One region of the Peribacillus sp. NPDC058075 genome, then DNA from elsewhere that is predicted to be linked to it. Evidence: predicted binding sites of a transcription regulator. Region 1 holds the regulator's gene; each other region holds the start of a gene.
The links. Region 1 encodes LexA, which represses DNA repair genes until DNA is damaged. Its sites were predicted from a motif close to CGAACATATGTTCG; they were not measured.
Positions count from the first base shown of each region.

Region 2: uvrB (excinuclease ABC subunit UvrB) is a predicted target of LexA. The motif match lies at 1,655-1,668, and genes of this name have one in related genera.
Region 3: recA (recombinase RecA) is a predicted target of LexA. The motif match lies at 2,322-2,335, and genes of this name have one in related genera.
Region 4: ACFVS1_RS05325 (Y-family DNA polymerase) is a predicted target of LexA. The motif match lies at 2,999-3,012, and genes of this name have one in related genera.

Region 1 covers NZ_JBHVSL010000001.1:2,304,169-2,308,051, forward strand. Annotated here, with positions in the region: gene ACFVS1_RS11445 (YneB family resolvase-like protein) at 1-635, opposite strand, end outside; gene yneA (cell division suppressor protein YneA) at 655-966, opposite strand; gene lexA (transcriptional repressor LexA) at 1,122-1,745, shown strand; gene ACFVS1_RS11460 (glucosaminidase domain-containing protein) at 1,971-2,585, opposite strand; gene ACFVS1_RS11465 (hypothetical protein) at 2,949-3,236, shown strand; gene ACFVS1_RS11470 (esterase/lipase family protein) at 3,732-3,883, opposite strand, start outside.
Region 2 covers NZ_JBHVSL010000002.1:265,936-269,818, forward strand. Annotated here, with positions in the region: gene uvrB (excinuclease ABC subunit UvrB) at 1-1,523, opposite strand, end outside; gene ACFVS1_RS19045 (CsbA family protein) at 1,742-1,972, opposite strand; gene ACFVS1_RS19050 (hypothetical protein) at 2,570-2,815, shown strand; gene ACFVS1_RS19055 (hypothetical protein) at 3,250-3,450, opposite strand; gene ACFVS1_RS19060 (catalase) at 3,660-3,883, opposite strand, start outside.
Region 3 covers NZ_JBHVSL010000001.1:2,623,561-2,627,443, forward strand. Annotated here, with positions in the region: gene rny (ribonuclease Y) at 1-775, opposite strand, end outside; gene recA (recombinase RecA) at 1,130-2,176, opposite strand; gene ACFVS1_RS13020 (competence/damage-inducible protein A) at 2,523-3,755, opposite strand; gene pgsA (CDP-diacylglycerol--glycerol-3-phosphate 3-phosphatidyltransferase) at 3,779-3,883, opposite strand, start outside.
Region 4 covers NZ_JBHVSL010000001.1:1,053,074-1,056,956, reverse strand. Annotated here, with positions in the region: gene ACFVS1_RS05340 (alpha/beta hydrolase) at 1-800, shown strand, start outside; gene ACFVS1_RS05335 (iron-sulfur cluster biosynthesis family protein) at 842-1,165, opposite strand; gene ACFVS1_RS05330 (YolD-like family protein) at 1,366-1,698, opposite strand; gene ACFVS1_RS05325 (Y-family DNA polymerase) at 1,725-2,984, opposite strand; gene ACFVS1_RS05320 (C40 family peptidase) at 3,397-3,883, shown strand, end outside.

The sequences.
Region 1 (3,883 bases):
TTCAGTTGATGTTCGAGAAAACGCCTGTTCACAGTAGCCTTGGAAACATTGTATCCAAAGCCCCTTAAAGTGGCTGCGATTTCTGCAAATGTCAATCCATTGGCCCGAAGTTTAATAATTTCTTCAATAGGAATTTCCATACGTTCCCTTCCAGTGGAATTCCTTTGATTCTGAAGGTTTTTTTGAGGACGGTACCCTTTTTCAACGGCTCTTATCATCCCGCGCTTTATTTTAAGATTATGTAGTTTCCTTTGGTATTCTTCTACAATACCGACTATCTGGATGACCATGGCATCCGAATCCGATAACTCAAGCTCCCCGTCATGTGAGAGCGTATAAATCTTCACATCTTCTTTAAGGATGACATGGAAAAGGGCTATTTTGGCATTCCCTCTTCCCAGCCTTGTTTCATCCTGGATGAATAGTACATCAGCTTCTTTAGTTTTAAATAGTTCGAGCATTTCAAAAATGCCATCCCGATTCAACTCATAACCGCTTGCCTGTTCTTTTATTATGGAAATGACTTCAATGTCCATCTTTTCTGCCAATTTGACTAACTCATCTTCCTGCCTTGCCAATGATGTTTCCTGTGACTCTTTTTCTGTGCTGACCCTACAATAGATTACCGCCTTCATAATACCCTACCTTCACTACTTACTGCTCACTGGCCAAATTCTGGACAAGCTCTTCCCCTTTAACCGGTATGACGATGACTTGACCAGGTTTAATTGTATCCGCCCTGACTCCATTATGCTCTTCTATCCAACCAATGAATTCTTTTTTTGTCAAATTTGCTTCTTCATATTCTTCGGCAATTCCCCATAGGGTATCACCTTCACTTACTTCTATAGAAAGGAAATCCTTTTTTGGATCATTGTTCAATGTACAAGAGAATAAAATTGAAAAGATGAATACTGATCCCGCTAATAGAATCGTATAAATATAATTTTTGTATAAATTTTTCATCAATATCCCTCCAAAGCGAATGTTCGTTCGTATGTTATGTCCAAATTATAATACGAACGTTTGTTTCAGTCAACAACAAAATTCGAACTTATGTTTGTATAGAGTTGGGGGCCATGCTATAATGTAGCAAAGAACATTGGGGAAGAGGTGCACAAATGACTAAACTATCAAAACGGCAGCAAGATATTCTTGATTTCATTAAAGAAGAGGTCCGCCAAAAAGGGTATCCACCTTCCGTACGGGAGATTGGCGAAGCAGTGGGACTTGCTTCAAGTTCAACAGTACACGGACATTTATCACGTCTGGAAAGCAAAGGCCTGATTAGACGTGACCCTACCAAGCCAAGGGCCATTGAAATAATGAATTTGGAGGAAGCGAACAATATTCCCAAAGTCAATGTCGTGAACGTGCCGTTACTTGGAAAAGTAACAGCGGGTATGCCGATAACGGCCATTGAGAACATAGAAGAATACTTTCCGCTTCCCGAAAGCATGGTTCCACATGATGACCATGTATTCATGCTGGAAATCATGGGTGAAAGTATGATCGAAGCAGGAATTCATGATGGGGATTATGTCATCGTGAAACAACAAAGCAATGCCAATAATGGAGATATCGTCGTGGCCATGACGGAAGATGATGAAGCCACTGTAAAACGATTCTTTAAGGAACCGGATTACATAAGGCTTCAGCCTGAGAACTCAAATATGGAACCAATTATTTTACGAGATGTTTCGATCCTTGGAAAAGTAATAGGCTTATATAGACAAATACACTAAAAGCGCTAACGGCGCTTTTTTTGTTTGTTTAATCTATGTCCTGAATTCTCTCAATATGCATATGGAAGAGTGGATATTGATATATTTATTAATAGAATCAGATTTTCTTGGGAATTTAAACATCCTTTTTTACGGATGGAAGTTATACGATGGCCTAATATTTACTTTGGAAACAATCTGATTACAATAAAAAAGAGAGCTTCAATTACCGCTCCCAGTTAAAATTCACTTCACTCTTAATCTTTGGTTCACCTTTATGAGGTTAAGGTCGACCAAGCCATTCCACTGTTGAATCTGCACTTGTGTAGAACCGTATGCTTTTGCAAGCGCAGAGACGGTATCCCCTTTTTGGACAATATGATAAACCTCTTCAATGCTTGCATCATATTTTGTTAAATTGCTTGTTTCGATAAGGTTCACCAGTTTTTCAATATATTGGGGATCCGATGCGTACCCCGCATCGAATATTGCTTTAAGTGCTTTTCTGTAATCTTTTTCTCCAATGACAGCTGTATAAAGACTTCTATTCCACGAAGTCCCCTTTACATATAAAGTGGCAAGATCTCGAAGACTTTCTTCCCAAGATGGATATTTTCTGAATTTGTTCCATACTTGAACAGGCACACCATTGACATATTCCATTGTCTGAATAATGACAGACTCACCCTTGAAGTCACCTTTTGTACCGAATATATTTTTACCTTTGCTTGCTAATAAACTTGTCCCATATCCACTCTCCAAACAAGCTTGTGCTATGACAACCGAAGGTAATATTTTAAATTCCTGTTGAATTTTCTGGGCATAGGGAGCAATTTCCTTAATAAATGTTTCTTTGCTCATTAGAACCTCCCACTAATAGGCATTACTTCATTTTTCACTGTTTATCTTCATTCTTATCGTATTCTCATCTATGAAAAAGGTTACAGCTTGTCCTGTACAAAAGGTTCCGATGATCTGGCTAATTTTTAGATTACTTACCTCGAATAGTTCGCTCCGCGTACTATTTATCCATTTCCCCACCAACAAGGAAAAGCCGCCAATCCATATATTCAAACGGATTGACGGCTTTTTAAATTGAACACTGGAAATCTTCAAAACTTGTCTAAAACTTTTAATAATTCATTTTAAATTTTAATCAGTGTATAAAAAATTGATGAAAAACAAAAAATAATTTTGAAAACTTCAATTTAAGGTGGTGAAATCATGGACTTCCCGACCATCCATACAAACTTTTGGGATGCAGTGATAGCCATTCCTACCATCATGATTCTTACTCAACTTATTAAGGTCATGTTTCATATTCATCCAAAATTCATCCCTGCCATCGCTTTGGCCCTTGGCTTGTTCATTTCCATTTTCATCAGTCATCGTCATCACTTCGTTTCAGGAATTTTCATGGGCTGGTTTTATGGCTATGCAAGCATAGGCAATTATGCTGCACTCAAAACTGGTATTTTGTCTTATAGAGAATCCTATAAAAAGACGGATTAAACCTATACAGGTTGTCTCTCGCTGCCACTAACACCCATGTTACATCCCATTACACACATCCAAAAAACCCCTCCTTAATTAAGAGAGGGGATCAATTTGTCGGGAAAAGTAAGTTATCCTTTTAGCCGAGCATGCTTGGCAGACCATCGGCGAAAAGAAAGCGGATTTTCTGCAATCGACTGAATCTTTTTTTAAAATAAAAGAAACTTAGAATATGTCTATAGTCTGATACCCTTTTTAAGAAAGGCTCTTTTCGTAAAGATTGTTGTTTTTAAAACAAAACGATTTAAGGTTGATTGGAGCGGAAGTGCGAGACTCCTGCGGGAGCAGCGGGACAGGTGAGACCCCACAGGCGTTTACGCCGAGGAGGCTCACCGCCCGCCCCGCGGAAAACGAGCATCTGGAGGGGAAATCAACCACCCCGCACTACTTGGTAAATCGCAGTAAATAGCAACAAAGTATGCGAAAACAGCCTTAAGAAAAGAAAGGATTTCACTATTTCTCAATATAGACCGAACGAATCAGCGTCCGGGTTCTTTCAGTGCCATACACATTTTTTTCCTTGACATCTATTGTTACGTTATAAACCCCTGACTTAGGTACTTCTGGAAGGGTGCCGGTAAAATTTTCAGTATCCATTGCCTTAA
Region 2 (3,883 bases), on a different contig from region 1:
CCTTCCCTTAAAAGGTTGATTCCAACGAGTACATCATATTTGCCCATTCGAAGTTCCCGGATGATTTCTATCCTATCCAAGGTCTTCACTTCCGAATGAAGATATTGGACCTTGATGCCGATTTCCTTTAAATAATCCGTTAAATCTTCGGACATCTTTTTCGTCAGGGTCGTAATGAGCACACGCTCGTTCTTTTTGACGCGCTCCTGTATTTCACCGATCAAGTCATCTATTTGCCCTTCAATCGGCCGCACTTCCACGGTCGGATCCAGCAATCCGGTAGGACGGATGATCTGCTGAACCATTTCTGGCGTATGTTCGAGTTCATATGGTCCCGGAGTTGCAGAAACGAATATGGATTGATGGACCTTTTTTTCAAATTCTTCAAATCTTAGCGGGCGGTTATCTTTCGCAGACGGCAGACGGAAGCCATGATCGACGAGCACTTGCTTCCGCGCCTGATCTCCATTGAACATCCCGCGGATTTGCGAAAGGGTTACGTGTGATTCATCCACGACCAATAGGAAGTCCTCTGGAAAGTAATCCATTAAAGTGTATGGTGTCGCACCTGAGGGACGAAGGGTCAAATGGCGGGAATAGTTCTCGATCCCTGAACAAAAGCCCATTTCCCGCATCATTTCCAGATCATAACGGGTCCGCTGCTCCAAACGCTGTGCTTCAAGGAGCTTTTCATCTTCCCTTAATTCCTTCAATCGCTCTTCCAGTTCCGTTTCGATATTTTGAATGGCTATCCGCATTTTCTCTTCGCGGGTTACGAAGTGGGAAGCCGGGAAAATGGCGATATGATCTCGTTCACCGGTAATTTCGCCAGTCAGGGCATCGACTTCACGAATTCGGTCAATCTCAGCCCCGAAAAACTCGACCCGTACGCAATGTTCATCACGTGAGGCCGGGAAAATTTCGACCACGTCGCCGCGTACGCGGAAGGTCCCCCGTTGGAAAGCAATATCATTGCGTTCATATTGAATATCCACGAGTCTGTGCAGCAAGGCATTCCGGTCTATCTCCATGCCTGTTCGGAGGGAAACGACCATCTCCCGGTACTCTTCAGGAGAACCGAGTCCATATATGCACGAAACACTGGCAATGATGATGACATCTTTCCTTTCGAACAAAGACGAGGTTGCCGAGTGACGCAGTTTATCGATTTCATCATTGATGCTTGCATCTTTTTCGATGAATGTATCCGTGGATGGAACATAAGCCTCTGGCTGGTAGTAATCATAATAACTAACGAAGTACTCAACGGCATTATTAGGGAAGAACTCTTTGAACTCACTGTAAAGCTGCCCTGCCAACGTTTTATTGTGGGCAATGACAAGAGTCGGTTTATTGATTCTTTGAATCACATTGGAAACGGTGAACGTTTTCCCTGTCCCCGTTGCCCCCAATAACGTCTGCATTTCCTTGCCTTCCTTAATCCCTTCGACCAGCATGTCAATTGCTGCCGGCTGATCTCCTTGAGGAGAGTATTTTGAGACTAACTCAAACTTATCCTTCACCAAGCATAGCCTCCTATTGAAATATTTTTATATGATAACGGGACATGCCTATATCCCTTCTATTTATTCCGGTTTGATAAAGCATATATACACATTCTACCACAATAGCCTTAAAACAAACCAGCAATAAGCGAACATCCATTCTATTTTTGTTTTTTGGAATTCATGATGTGTTGAGGGGAATGACAAGTTTGGGTACAAAAAAAGCACCTTTGGTGTCAGGCGCTCTTGGATGTACGTTTCATCATTCTTTTTGATAACCAAAATCCCACTGTAAGGGATAAGGCATCGACGATGATCAATAAGTTTGTATGCGTATAACCTTTATATGCGGAAGCTGTAATCAAGGCAACAGTTAAAACAAGGCCCACGACATTGTTATAGGTGACTCTTGAAAATAGCATGACAAGTAGGCAAGGAAGGAAAAGGGCAGAAAGAATTTTAATCATTTTTTCATCTCCTTTATAAGAGAAAAATAGAGTAGTTTCAGTTTAAATGATTATCAAGTTTTTTGCCAATCAATTTCCCGCTTGATTTCTCACGTCTTAAAAAAGAACATTTCATGACACTCTACAATTATACCCATAAAAAAGGAAGCACACCCCCCTTTTTATACTGTTATCGAAAAAGCTATTAAATAGAGGGTGTTTTCCATACTTTTACGACTACTTCCCCCCTATTGCGCTCCGCCTATTCGACATACCTTCTCTTTAAAATCATCTAGCATTTACTTATCTATATTATTTCACATTCCAAAATTGGTATTTCCGAGATCAAAATAGGAACAATCCCCTTTAGAATTCATGGTACTTTAATTGTGTTGTTATAAATAAACTATCGATTGGATTATTTTGTTAAAGAAATTTTTGGTTTTAGCTACGCCACTTGTCTTGATTTTGGGTTTTACATTTAATTCTGTGGTTAACGCTGCATCTTCTGATCAAACAACTGTGAAAGATGAAAAACAAGTTTACAAAGAATAATTGGAAAATTTAACTAAATATGAGATTATTGACAATTTCGAAAGAATTCATGAAGAGTACAATATGGAAGAACCATTTTCATTGAAAGATCAAACTTTCGTTGAAATGTACGCTAAAAAACCCTCACTAATAACTTCATATGCTTCAAAAACTATCTCTGGCTCTAAGACATCTAATGGTGTTACAGTGAAAGTAAGTGGTACTCTTAAAGACGATATTCAAAATATTATTAACCAAAGCTTTGGTGCATCAAATTTAAAGACAAGTACAACAGCAGGAGCTAGTAAAGTATCTTCTGAAAAACAGTAGTGTATCATGATGCTTATGGATTAGTGGGTAGTGGAGGCATTGGTAAAGTATATTCTGGCTCACTTTCTACTTTTGGTAAAAATACAACATTGTCTTCAACTAAAAAATACACTGCGGTTGTAGCTTATGCTTCAACATGGTGTACTGTTACTGTTAAGCATTCAGGCGGTACATTTACAGTAAACCCCAAATAATAACCAAAAAGGAGAATCATTATGTTAAATAGTTTTGGAATTCCGGGAAGTATTATTACTGTCTTAGTTATATTTGGATTAATCTTTTTGTTTCGAAAACTTTTCAGAAAAAATAGTCAGCATTAATGATTTTAAAAGAGCCAACAAACATTGAGTGAACTTTGCCCCATTTTCATAAAGTTTAGAAAAGCACCTAAGCGGCTAATAGGTGGTCCCTGTATTGTACCGGGTCCATTTCCTTTATTCCCATTGATAACGCCACTCATGGTATTCTTTTATAACTCGTTCAACTTCTTCCTTCACATCGGTTACATTCGTACATGTTGGATATTCTGCTAAGCCTTTAAAGTGACCAAAAAATCTCCATCGGCGCATTATCTTACAGGCTTCCTCACCAAACCTTTCAAATTCGAGATTAAACCATCCATGTTCTATGAACATTTGAGAGGGGGATTTCCCCTTTTTATATTCCTTAACTGCTTTTGTTTTTAATTTAGATTATAGGAAATCGACCGCTCGGAAGCACTTATAATATTTGGATTCTTTACAAGTTCTTTCACCTAATGAAACATAAAAAACCCGGATAAGGGACACTTTTTATGTGTGTCCGTTATCCGGAGTATAGTTCAGTTTGCTTCTTTTTAGATCAATCAATACGGATCCGCTTCATGTCCTTTACTAACGGCATCCTCAGGGTTGTCCGTCCCGCCAAGTGGTTTTGAAGATTCCGTATGTTCAGAAGCCGAGGCCAGTCCCTCTTTCAATCTGCGGCCATACTCTTCATCGGCCTCTTCGGCAAGTGCAATCATTTTTTCCTGAATGCGCTTGTCGGCAGGTGCCAATGCCGCCACTAAATTGGAAATTAAATCGTCCT
Region 3 (3,883 bases), 320 kb from region 1:
GGTCGAATCCAGATAAAATGACAGCTTCAGGAGTATCATCGATAATAAGGTCAATACCTGTTAGCGTTTCTAACGTCCGGATATTTCGACCTTCACGTCCGATTATCCGTCCTTTCATTTCATCGTTTGGAAGATTTACTACAGAAACGGTGGTTTCTGCAACATGATCAGCCGCACAACGCTGAATGGCAAGAGAAAGAACTTCTTTTGCTTTTTTATCAGCTTCTTCTTTGGCACGGGTATCACTTTCTTTAATCATAAGCGCTACATCGTGAGCAAGCTCGTTTTCCATTCGGTCTATAATGATTGCTTTAGCTTCTTCACGAGTTAAACCGGAAACACGTTCAAGCTCTGTTTGCTGCTTACGAACCGTCTCGTCCACTTTGCTTTCCATCTCTTCAATATGCTGTTGTCTTTGGTTTAGAGAATCTTCTTTTTTCTCCAAAAGGCTTTCACGTTTGTCTAACGTTTCATCCTTGCGGTCCAGATTCTCTTCTCTTTGCAATAACCGATTTTCTTGTTTTTGTAATTCGTTCCTTCTTTCACGGGCTTCCCGATCCGAATCGGCACGAACTTTATGAATTTCATCTTTTGCTTCCAACAAGGCTTCTTTCTTAAGTGCTTCCGCTTCACGTTTTGCATCCTCAAGGATGTGTTCAGCAGAGCCCTTTGCCCCTGCTATTTTACTCTCAAATTTTGATTTGTGAATAAAATAACCAACAACTGCACCGACGATTAGGCCAAGCAAAGTGAAGATGATTGTCATGGGTTCCATCGTTTCACCTCCCCTTGCTATGAACTTTTTACATAAAATGTTGAACTGTCGGCAAGTACATTGCACATAAATTCAATATACAGCACTTAATTTTCAAAATTTTAGTTTGAAAAATTGTAAAATATACATATTAATTGTATAGTTGAGAATTTTTATTGTCAAGCGTTTGTCCCTTATGTATCAATGATTATTCAAGTTTTCTTAATATCAACCATCATAATGTACAGCATTCTTTATGGAAGAAGTCTGTAAATCTGATTTCAATGCCATTTATTCCGCTGAAAAATTTCACACTTTTCTCAAAATATATAGAAAAGGCCTAAGCGAACAAGCTTAGGCCTTTTCCAAATACCATTAATCAAGCAATTCAAAATGCTCTTCTGGCTCATTTTCTTCTGGCGGTAATTCATGCTCTCCATCGAGATTATAGTGATCTCTGATTTTTTGAGAAATTTCCTGAGCGATATCCTGATTTTCTTTCAAGAACAGCTTCGCATTTTCGCGGCCTTGTCCGACACGCTCTTCATTGTATGAATACCACGAACCGCTTTTAAGGACGATATCAAGATCTGCACCCATATCGATGATTTCACCTTCCTGGGAAATCCCTTGACCATACATGATGTCAACTTCTGCTTGACGGAATGGTGGAGCAACCTTGTTTTTTACAACCTTGATTTTCGTTTTATTACCGACGATTTCATTACCCTGTTTTAATTGTTCCGCACGGCGCACTTCCAGACGAACAGTTGAATAGAACTTCAATGCCCGGCCTCCCGGAGTCGTTTCTGGATTCCCAAACATAACACCGATTTTTTCACGGACTTGGTTAATGAAAATGGCAATGGTATTTGATTTATTAATGGCACCAGACAGTTTTCTAAGCGCCTGGGACATCATCCGCGCTTGAAGACCCATATGGGAATCTCCCATTTCGCCTTCAATTTCAGCTTTAGGAACAAGTGCTGCAACCGAATCAATGACAATGATATCTACAGCTCCACTTCGAACTAATGCTTCAGCGATCTCCAAGGCCTGTTCACCCGTATCAGGCTGTGAAAGAAGTAATTCATCTATATTCACACCAAGTTTTTCTGAATATGCTGGATCTAAAGCATGCTCTGCATCAATGAATGCAGCCGTGCCGCCAGTCTTTTGTACTTCTGCAATAGCATGTAATGCAACAGTCGTTTTACCGGAGCTTTCAGGTCCATATATCTCAATGACCCGGCCTCTTGGATATCCGCCCACTCCCAATGCTACGTCCAATGCTAAAGAACCGCTTGAAATCGTTGAAATCCTACGATCAGACTGTTCCCCAAGTTTCATAATAGAACCTTTACCAAATTGTTTTTCAATTTGTTTTAACGCCATATCTAAAGCCGCTTGACGATCACTCACTCAATTTCCTCCTCTATATTCAAATAATCGGCTGTCCGATTAAAGGTGTACTTACGTTAGCAATTATTCGAGATCAAAGTTTGCATCCTGTCTCAAAACCTATCTTTACTATATACTCTTTTTACTATTTTGCCAAGCAAAAAGTCGAACATTCATTCGTTTTTTTCTTTCGGGGCATTCTCTGTAAAAGAGCGTTTTTTCTTAAGGAAATCTCCATTTCCTTTCACTTGCTCTCTAAAAAAACATTTTCATTGAATTAACTTTTTTCTTTTTTTCCCTATTTTCCAAGAAACAAACTTCTTAAACCAAATAAAAAGCAGAGCTGTAAAAAGCTCTGCTTATAGCGTTATAAATCCCTTAATAGGTAATGACAGCCGTACTTCACACTCCGAATCCGGTTTTGCGCCCTGCTTCCGGAAAGATTCAACTCCTTGAAATGAGTGTTTCCATCCCGATAGGAAATGCCAATGAATACTGTCCCTACAGGCTTGCCTTCTTGTTCATCCGGACCTGCAACACCCGTAAAGCTTATGCCTACATCCGCATCGAGCTTGCTCCGGACATTAGAGGCCATTTCCATTGCACACTCACCGCTGACCACCCCATGCTCAGATATGGTATGATCGCTGACCCCAAGGACGTTCGACTTCGCATCATTCGTATAGCAGACAATTCCGCCTTTGAAGACTTTACCGGCACCCGGTATGGTTGTCAGCTGTTCTTGGAACATCCCTCCGGTCAAGCTTTCAGCTGCCGCAATTGAAAGCTTGCGGACCGTTAATTCTTTTACAAGTTCCTTTATTAGCGAAGTATTATCACTTCCATAATGGAACTTACCGACCCTGCTAAGAATTTCTTTTTCCGCTTCTAAAATAAGCTCTTCGCATTTTTCTTTAGAAGAGTCTTTAGCGGTAATCCTTAACGTCACTTCCCCTTCGGCTGCAAGCGGAGCAATTGTCGGATTCGTTTGATTGACAAGAAGATCCTCAATCACCGTTTCCAGTTCTGCTTCACCTATACCGTAGAACCGAAGAACCTTCGAATCGATCCGCTCATGCTTTTCCAGTTTATTCATGATCTTTTCATAACCATAACTTAAAAACATCGGCTCCATTTCACTTGGCGGACCAGGGAGAAGCATATATGTAATCCCAGATTTGGACAAGACCATTCCCGGAGCCATGCCATGATCGTTTACCAACACTTCACTGCCTTCTAAGACAAGGGCTTGCTTTTTGTTGTTTTCCGTCATCGGCCGTTCCCGTTTTTGAAAGTAAGCTTCAATGGATTGCAAAGCTTCATCATTAAAAACGAGCTTTTTCCCTATATGGCGAGCAATCGTTTCTTTCGTTAAATCATCTTTGGTAGGACCGAGTCCACCGGTAAAGACTATCAAGTTCGCCCTCGATTCAGCGATTTCTATAGCTTGTTGTAAACGGCGGTCGTTATCCCCTACCACAGTATGATAAAAAACGTTGATTCCCATTTCCGCAAACTGCTGCGATAAGAACCTTCCATTAGTGTTATTGATTTGTCCTAAAAGAAGCTCTGAGCCCACTGCAATGATTTCTGCATCCATCTTTTCAAAACCACCATTCGTTTTTACTTTGAATTAACAAATACTTCTTTGTTTTTTATAAAATAATCCATGCCTGACCAGATTGTAAAGATTAATGCAATCCACAATGCGATATTGGCAAATGGAAG
Region 4 (3,883 bases), 1.3 Mb from region 1:
ATGACTTTATCCAGAATCGTGAAATCATGGCTAAACGCCTGATCCGGGAGGATTTTGATAATCTGCCTAAAACGGAAATTTGGGTATCGTCACCATCCGGATATTCCTTGAAATGCTTGTTTATCGAACCGCATGCCACCAATAAGTGGGTGATCATTTCTCATGGTGTGACGGAAAACAAAGTCAATTCGATTAAGTACATGAATATATTTCTTAAGCGGGGCTTCAATGCGATCATTTATGACCACCGCCGGCATGGGGATTCCGGTGGCAAGACGAGCAGTTACGGACATTATGAAAAATTCGACCTGAAGGCCGTAATCGATGAATTGAAAAGACGTAAAGGTCCCGACCTTCATATTGGCATTCATGGTGAATCCATGGGAGCCGTAACCCTGCTTTTATATGCCGGACTGCTTGAAGATGGTGCTGATTTTTACATTGCCGACTGTCCATTTTCAAATTTCGAGGATCAAATCAAATACCAGCTCAAGCATGAAGTCCCATTTCCTTCCTGGACTGTGTTTCCGCTTGGGCGTATGTTCATCAAACTCCGTGACGGATATTGGACCAATGAAGTGTCCCCAATCGATTATATAAAAAATATCCGAAACCCGGTGCTCTTCATCCATAGTGAAAATGACAGTTTCATTCCCGCTTCCATGACAGCGGAATTATATGCAGCAAAAGAGGGCCCAAAGCAGCTTTACATCGCTAAAAAAGGGGCCCACGCTCAATCTTATAATGAAAATCCAAAAGAATATGAAGATCAAATCGATCAGTTTCTAAAACTTGTCTGAGAAGAAAAAAGAGGGTATCCAAGATCCCTCTTTGCTTTTAATCAGATTTTATTAAAATAACTCATCCTCGGATTCAAGATTTGATTCGGACTTTTTAATTGAAAGCTGTTCGCTTCCGGAACAAAGTCTATTTTCATCACTTCATCAAGAAAAATCATTTTTGATTTCTCCACATATAGCGGAATCCCGTTTGTTTCCACTTTTTCGGTACCTTCTTCAGGTTCGTTGACCCACCATAGCGCGGTCACACCGCTTACCACGCAGCCACAGCCATCAGTATCATATTTCAACTGTAAATATCCTTCTTGTCCCTGTACCTTATCGGCCATTTTCTCAGCCGCTGTTTCCGTCCATTCAATATACATGATTGCACGCCTCCCGATGTCTTTTCCTTTCCCCCCATTATAAACGATAAAAACGCTTCTGTTAAAGAAACTGCCTTCCTTTGCAAGCGTCAGCCGACACGAAAATCATTTTCTTCATGGCCGATCCAACAAATGCCGATTTTCTAACGCCAATTCCTTTCATCAGAAAGGCTGTCCCTTGGGAACAGCCTTTCCGCTCATCACTCCATTATCCTTACATCCGCGATATCGGAAAGCCTGATATAGTGAGCCTGCTGAAACCGATCGACGATATGAAGCTTTTGGGTGAGCTCATTATAATAATGGATCCTGCCGATTAACAGCTGATACCGGTTTCCTTCATAATGAGCAATCGTGACATCCTTTCTTTCCTCCATCGCTTCCCCCATTACCGCATTCATTTCTTCCAATTGCTGCTCATCCAGGATGCGCTTCGTTTCATAGCCATCCTCCACCACCCAATCCCGAAGCATCTTCACATGCTCCGGCAACATCATCGATGTCCATTTGATACGGCCGCGATCACGTATCATCCTTTTCCCTCCCTTCAAAATCAACCTTACGCCTTATGCCCACCAAGCAGCTTGCTTCGGTAAACGGCTGTACCTGCTTCTGTATACGAAACGGCACGCAATAACGATTTGGCTCCATATTTATGGCGGATTCGATCAACCGTGTAACTCAACTCCCGCTTCTTCCAGCGCGAAGCATCGAATAAAGTCAGCTGCATTTCGTTATCATCCACAATATTCGAGAGCCTGACCTCTATGCTCCGAACCGTTTTTTGCCTATAGTTCTCATGAAAAAGCTCCAGGCAAACTTTATATAACTCCATCGTAATGTTGGTCGGTTCGCTAATCGAACGCGAACGATGGAAACCTCCGCCAAACTCGTCCTTGCTGTAACCAATGCTGAGGCTCACCGTCCTTCCTGCCTTGCGATGGGTGCGTGCCCTTCTTCCAACTTCTTCGCAAATTTCCAGCATGACCTGCTTTACCTCATGCTCCTCCTTATAATCCCGCAGCAGGATTTGACTTTTGCCGAAGCTGACCTGCCCTTCGATGATCACTGCCCCCATATCGGATAAATCTATTCCCCACGCATGGTGGTAAAGCTGATTGCCCATAATTCCAAACTTGGCTTCAAGTAATTCAAGATCATAATTGGCAAGCTGCCCAACCGTAAATATGCCCATTCCATGAAGGGTTTTTTCTACGCGCCTGCCGATCCCCCACATTTCACGAAGCGGGGAAATTGGCCAAAGTTTGCTTGGCACATCCTCATACTTCCATTCCGCAATCCCTTTATGTTTGGCTTCCAAATCAAGGCAAAGTTTTGCCATAAGCATGTTCGGTCCAATTCCAATGGCACAAGGGAGCTGTAATTCCCGTTCAATTTCATCCTTTATCTTTTCAGCTATCATGCGGGCATCTCCCCATAAAGAAGCGGCACCATCGACTTTCACAAAGCTTTCGTCCACACTATATACGTGAATCGCTTCTTTGGGCACATAACGGTTGAACAAGCGGGTGATTTCCGTCGAAACCCTTAAATAGGTCGCCATTTTAGGTTCAACGACGACAATCCTCGGATCATTCGGGATCTCAAACATCCGCGAACCTGTCTTGATGCCAAATTCCTTCTTCATCTTTGGAGAAGCCGCAAGCACAATGCTCCCTGTCCTCTTCAAGTCACCAACCACCGCCAGATAACAATCAAGCGGGTCCAGACCAAGCATGACCGCTGAACAGCTTGCATAAAAACTTTTCATATCGATACACATAATTGATTGGTTCGGCATCGTCCCATAATCCATCATTTCTCACCCTAACAAGAATATATGTTCGCTTTTATTATATTCATAACTTTAACCGAATATACGTTCTTATTCAATGGAAGTTTTCATACAAATTTCTACTTTTTATTGTAATTTCCTTGAAAAATATAATAGATACTAAAAATGGTTAAAATACCAAATTTAAACTGCATATCCAAATAGTTTTTTTAAAAAGAATCCATTCGCAGCTTGAATATTTTTTAATGGATCCTTATACTTAGTTTTTTTAAATTTTTTCATCCTTTTCAACAGGCTTTCGTCCATTTTATATGTAGTCTTACTACTCATTTTTTGTAATGAAACTGTAACCGAAATTATGTCTAATTGTCATAATGGTATTGTAGGATAATATTGTTAAGAACATAGAGAGATAGATAGAGAGGAAATGAAAATTATGAAGAAATGGATCGCTTCAGCAGCTGTTGCTTCTGCCATGATGCTAACCCCACTGCAAGCCTTTGCCAATATTGGAGACCAAACCCTCAGACCCGGAATGACACATAGTGATGTCAAACAACTACAACAACTTTTAAAAACCAAAGGTTATTTCACATATTCAGGTTCACTGACTACATATTACGGCACCAATTCTGTATCAGCAGTAAAAAAATTCCAAAAAGCTAAAGGGTTGACTGCCGACGGAATTGCCGGCCGAGGCACATTTAATGCGCTTGGTGTTTATAATGTCAATAATACTAGCTTGATCAGCTATGCAAAAACCTTAATAGGCAAACCCTACAAATGGGGCGGAACAACACCAACTGGATTCGACTGCTCAGGCTTCGTCTATTACGTATTCCAGAAATCACAAGGAATCACCTTACCGCGTACAACATCCTTGCTTTATTCCAATACAGGTTTAAAAGTATCTTCACCAGCTA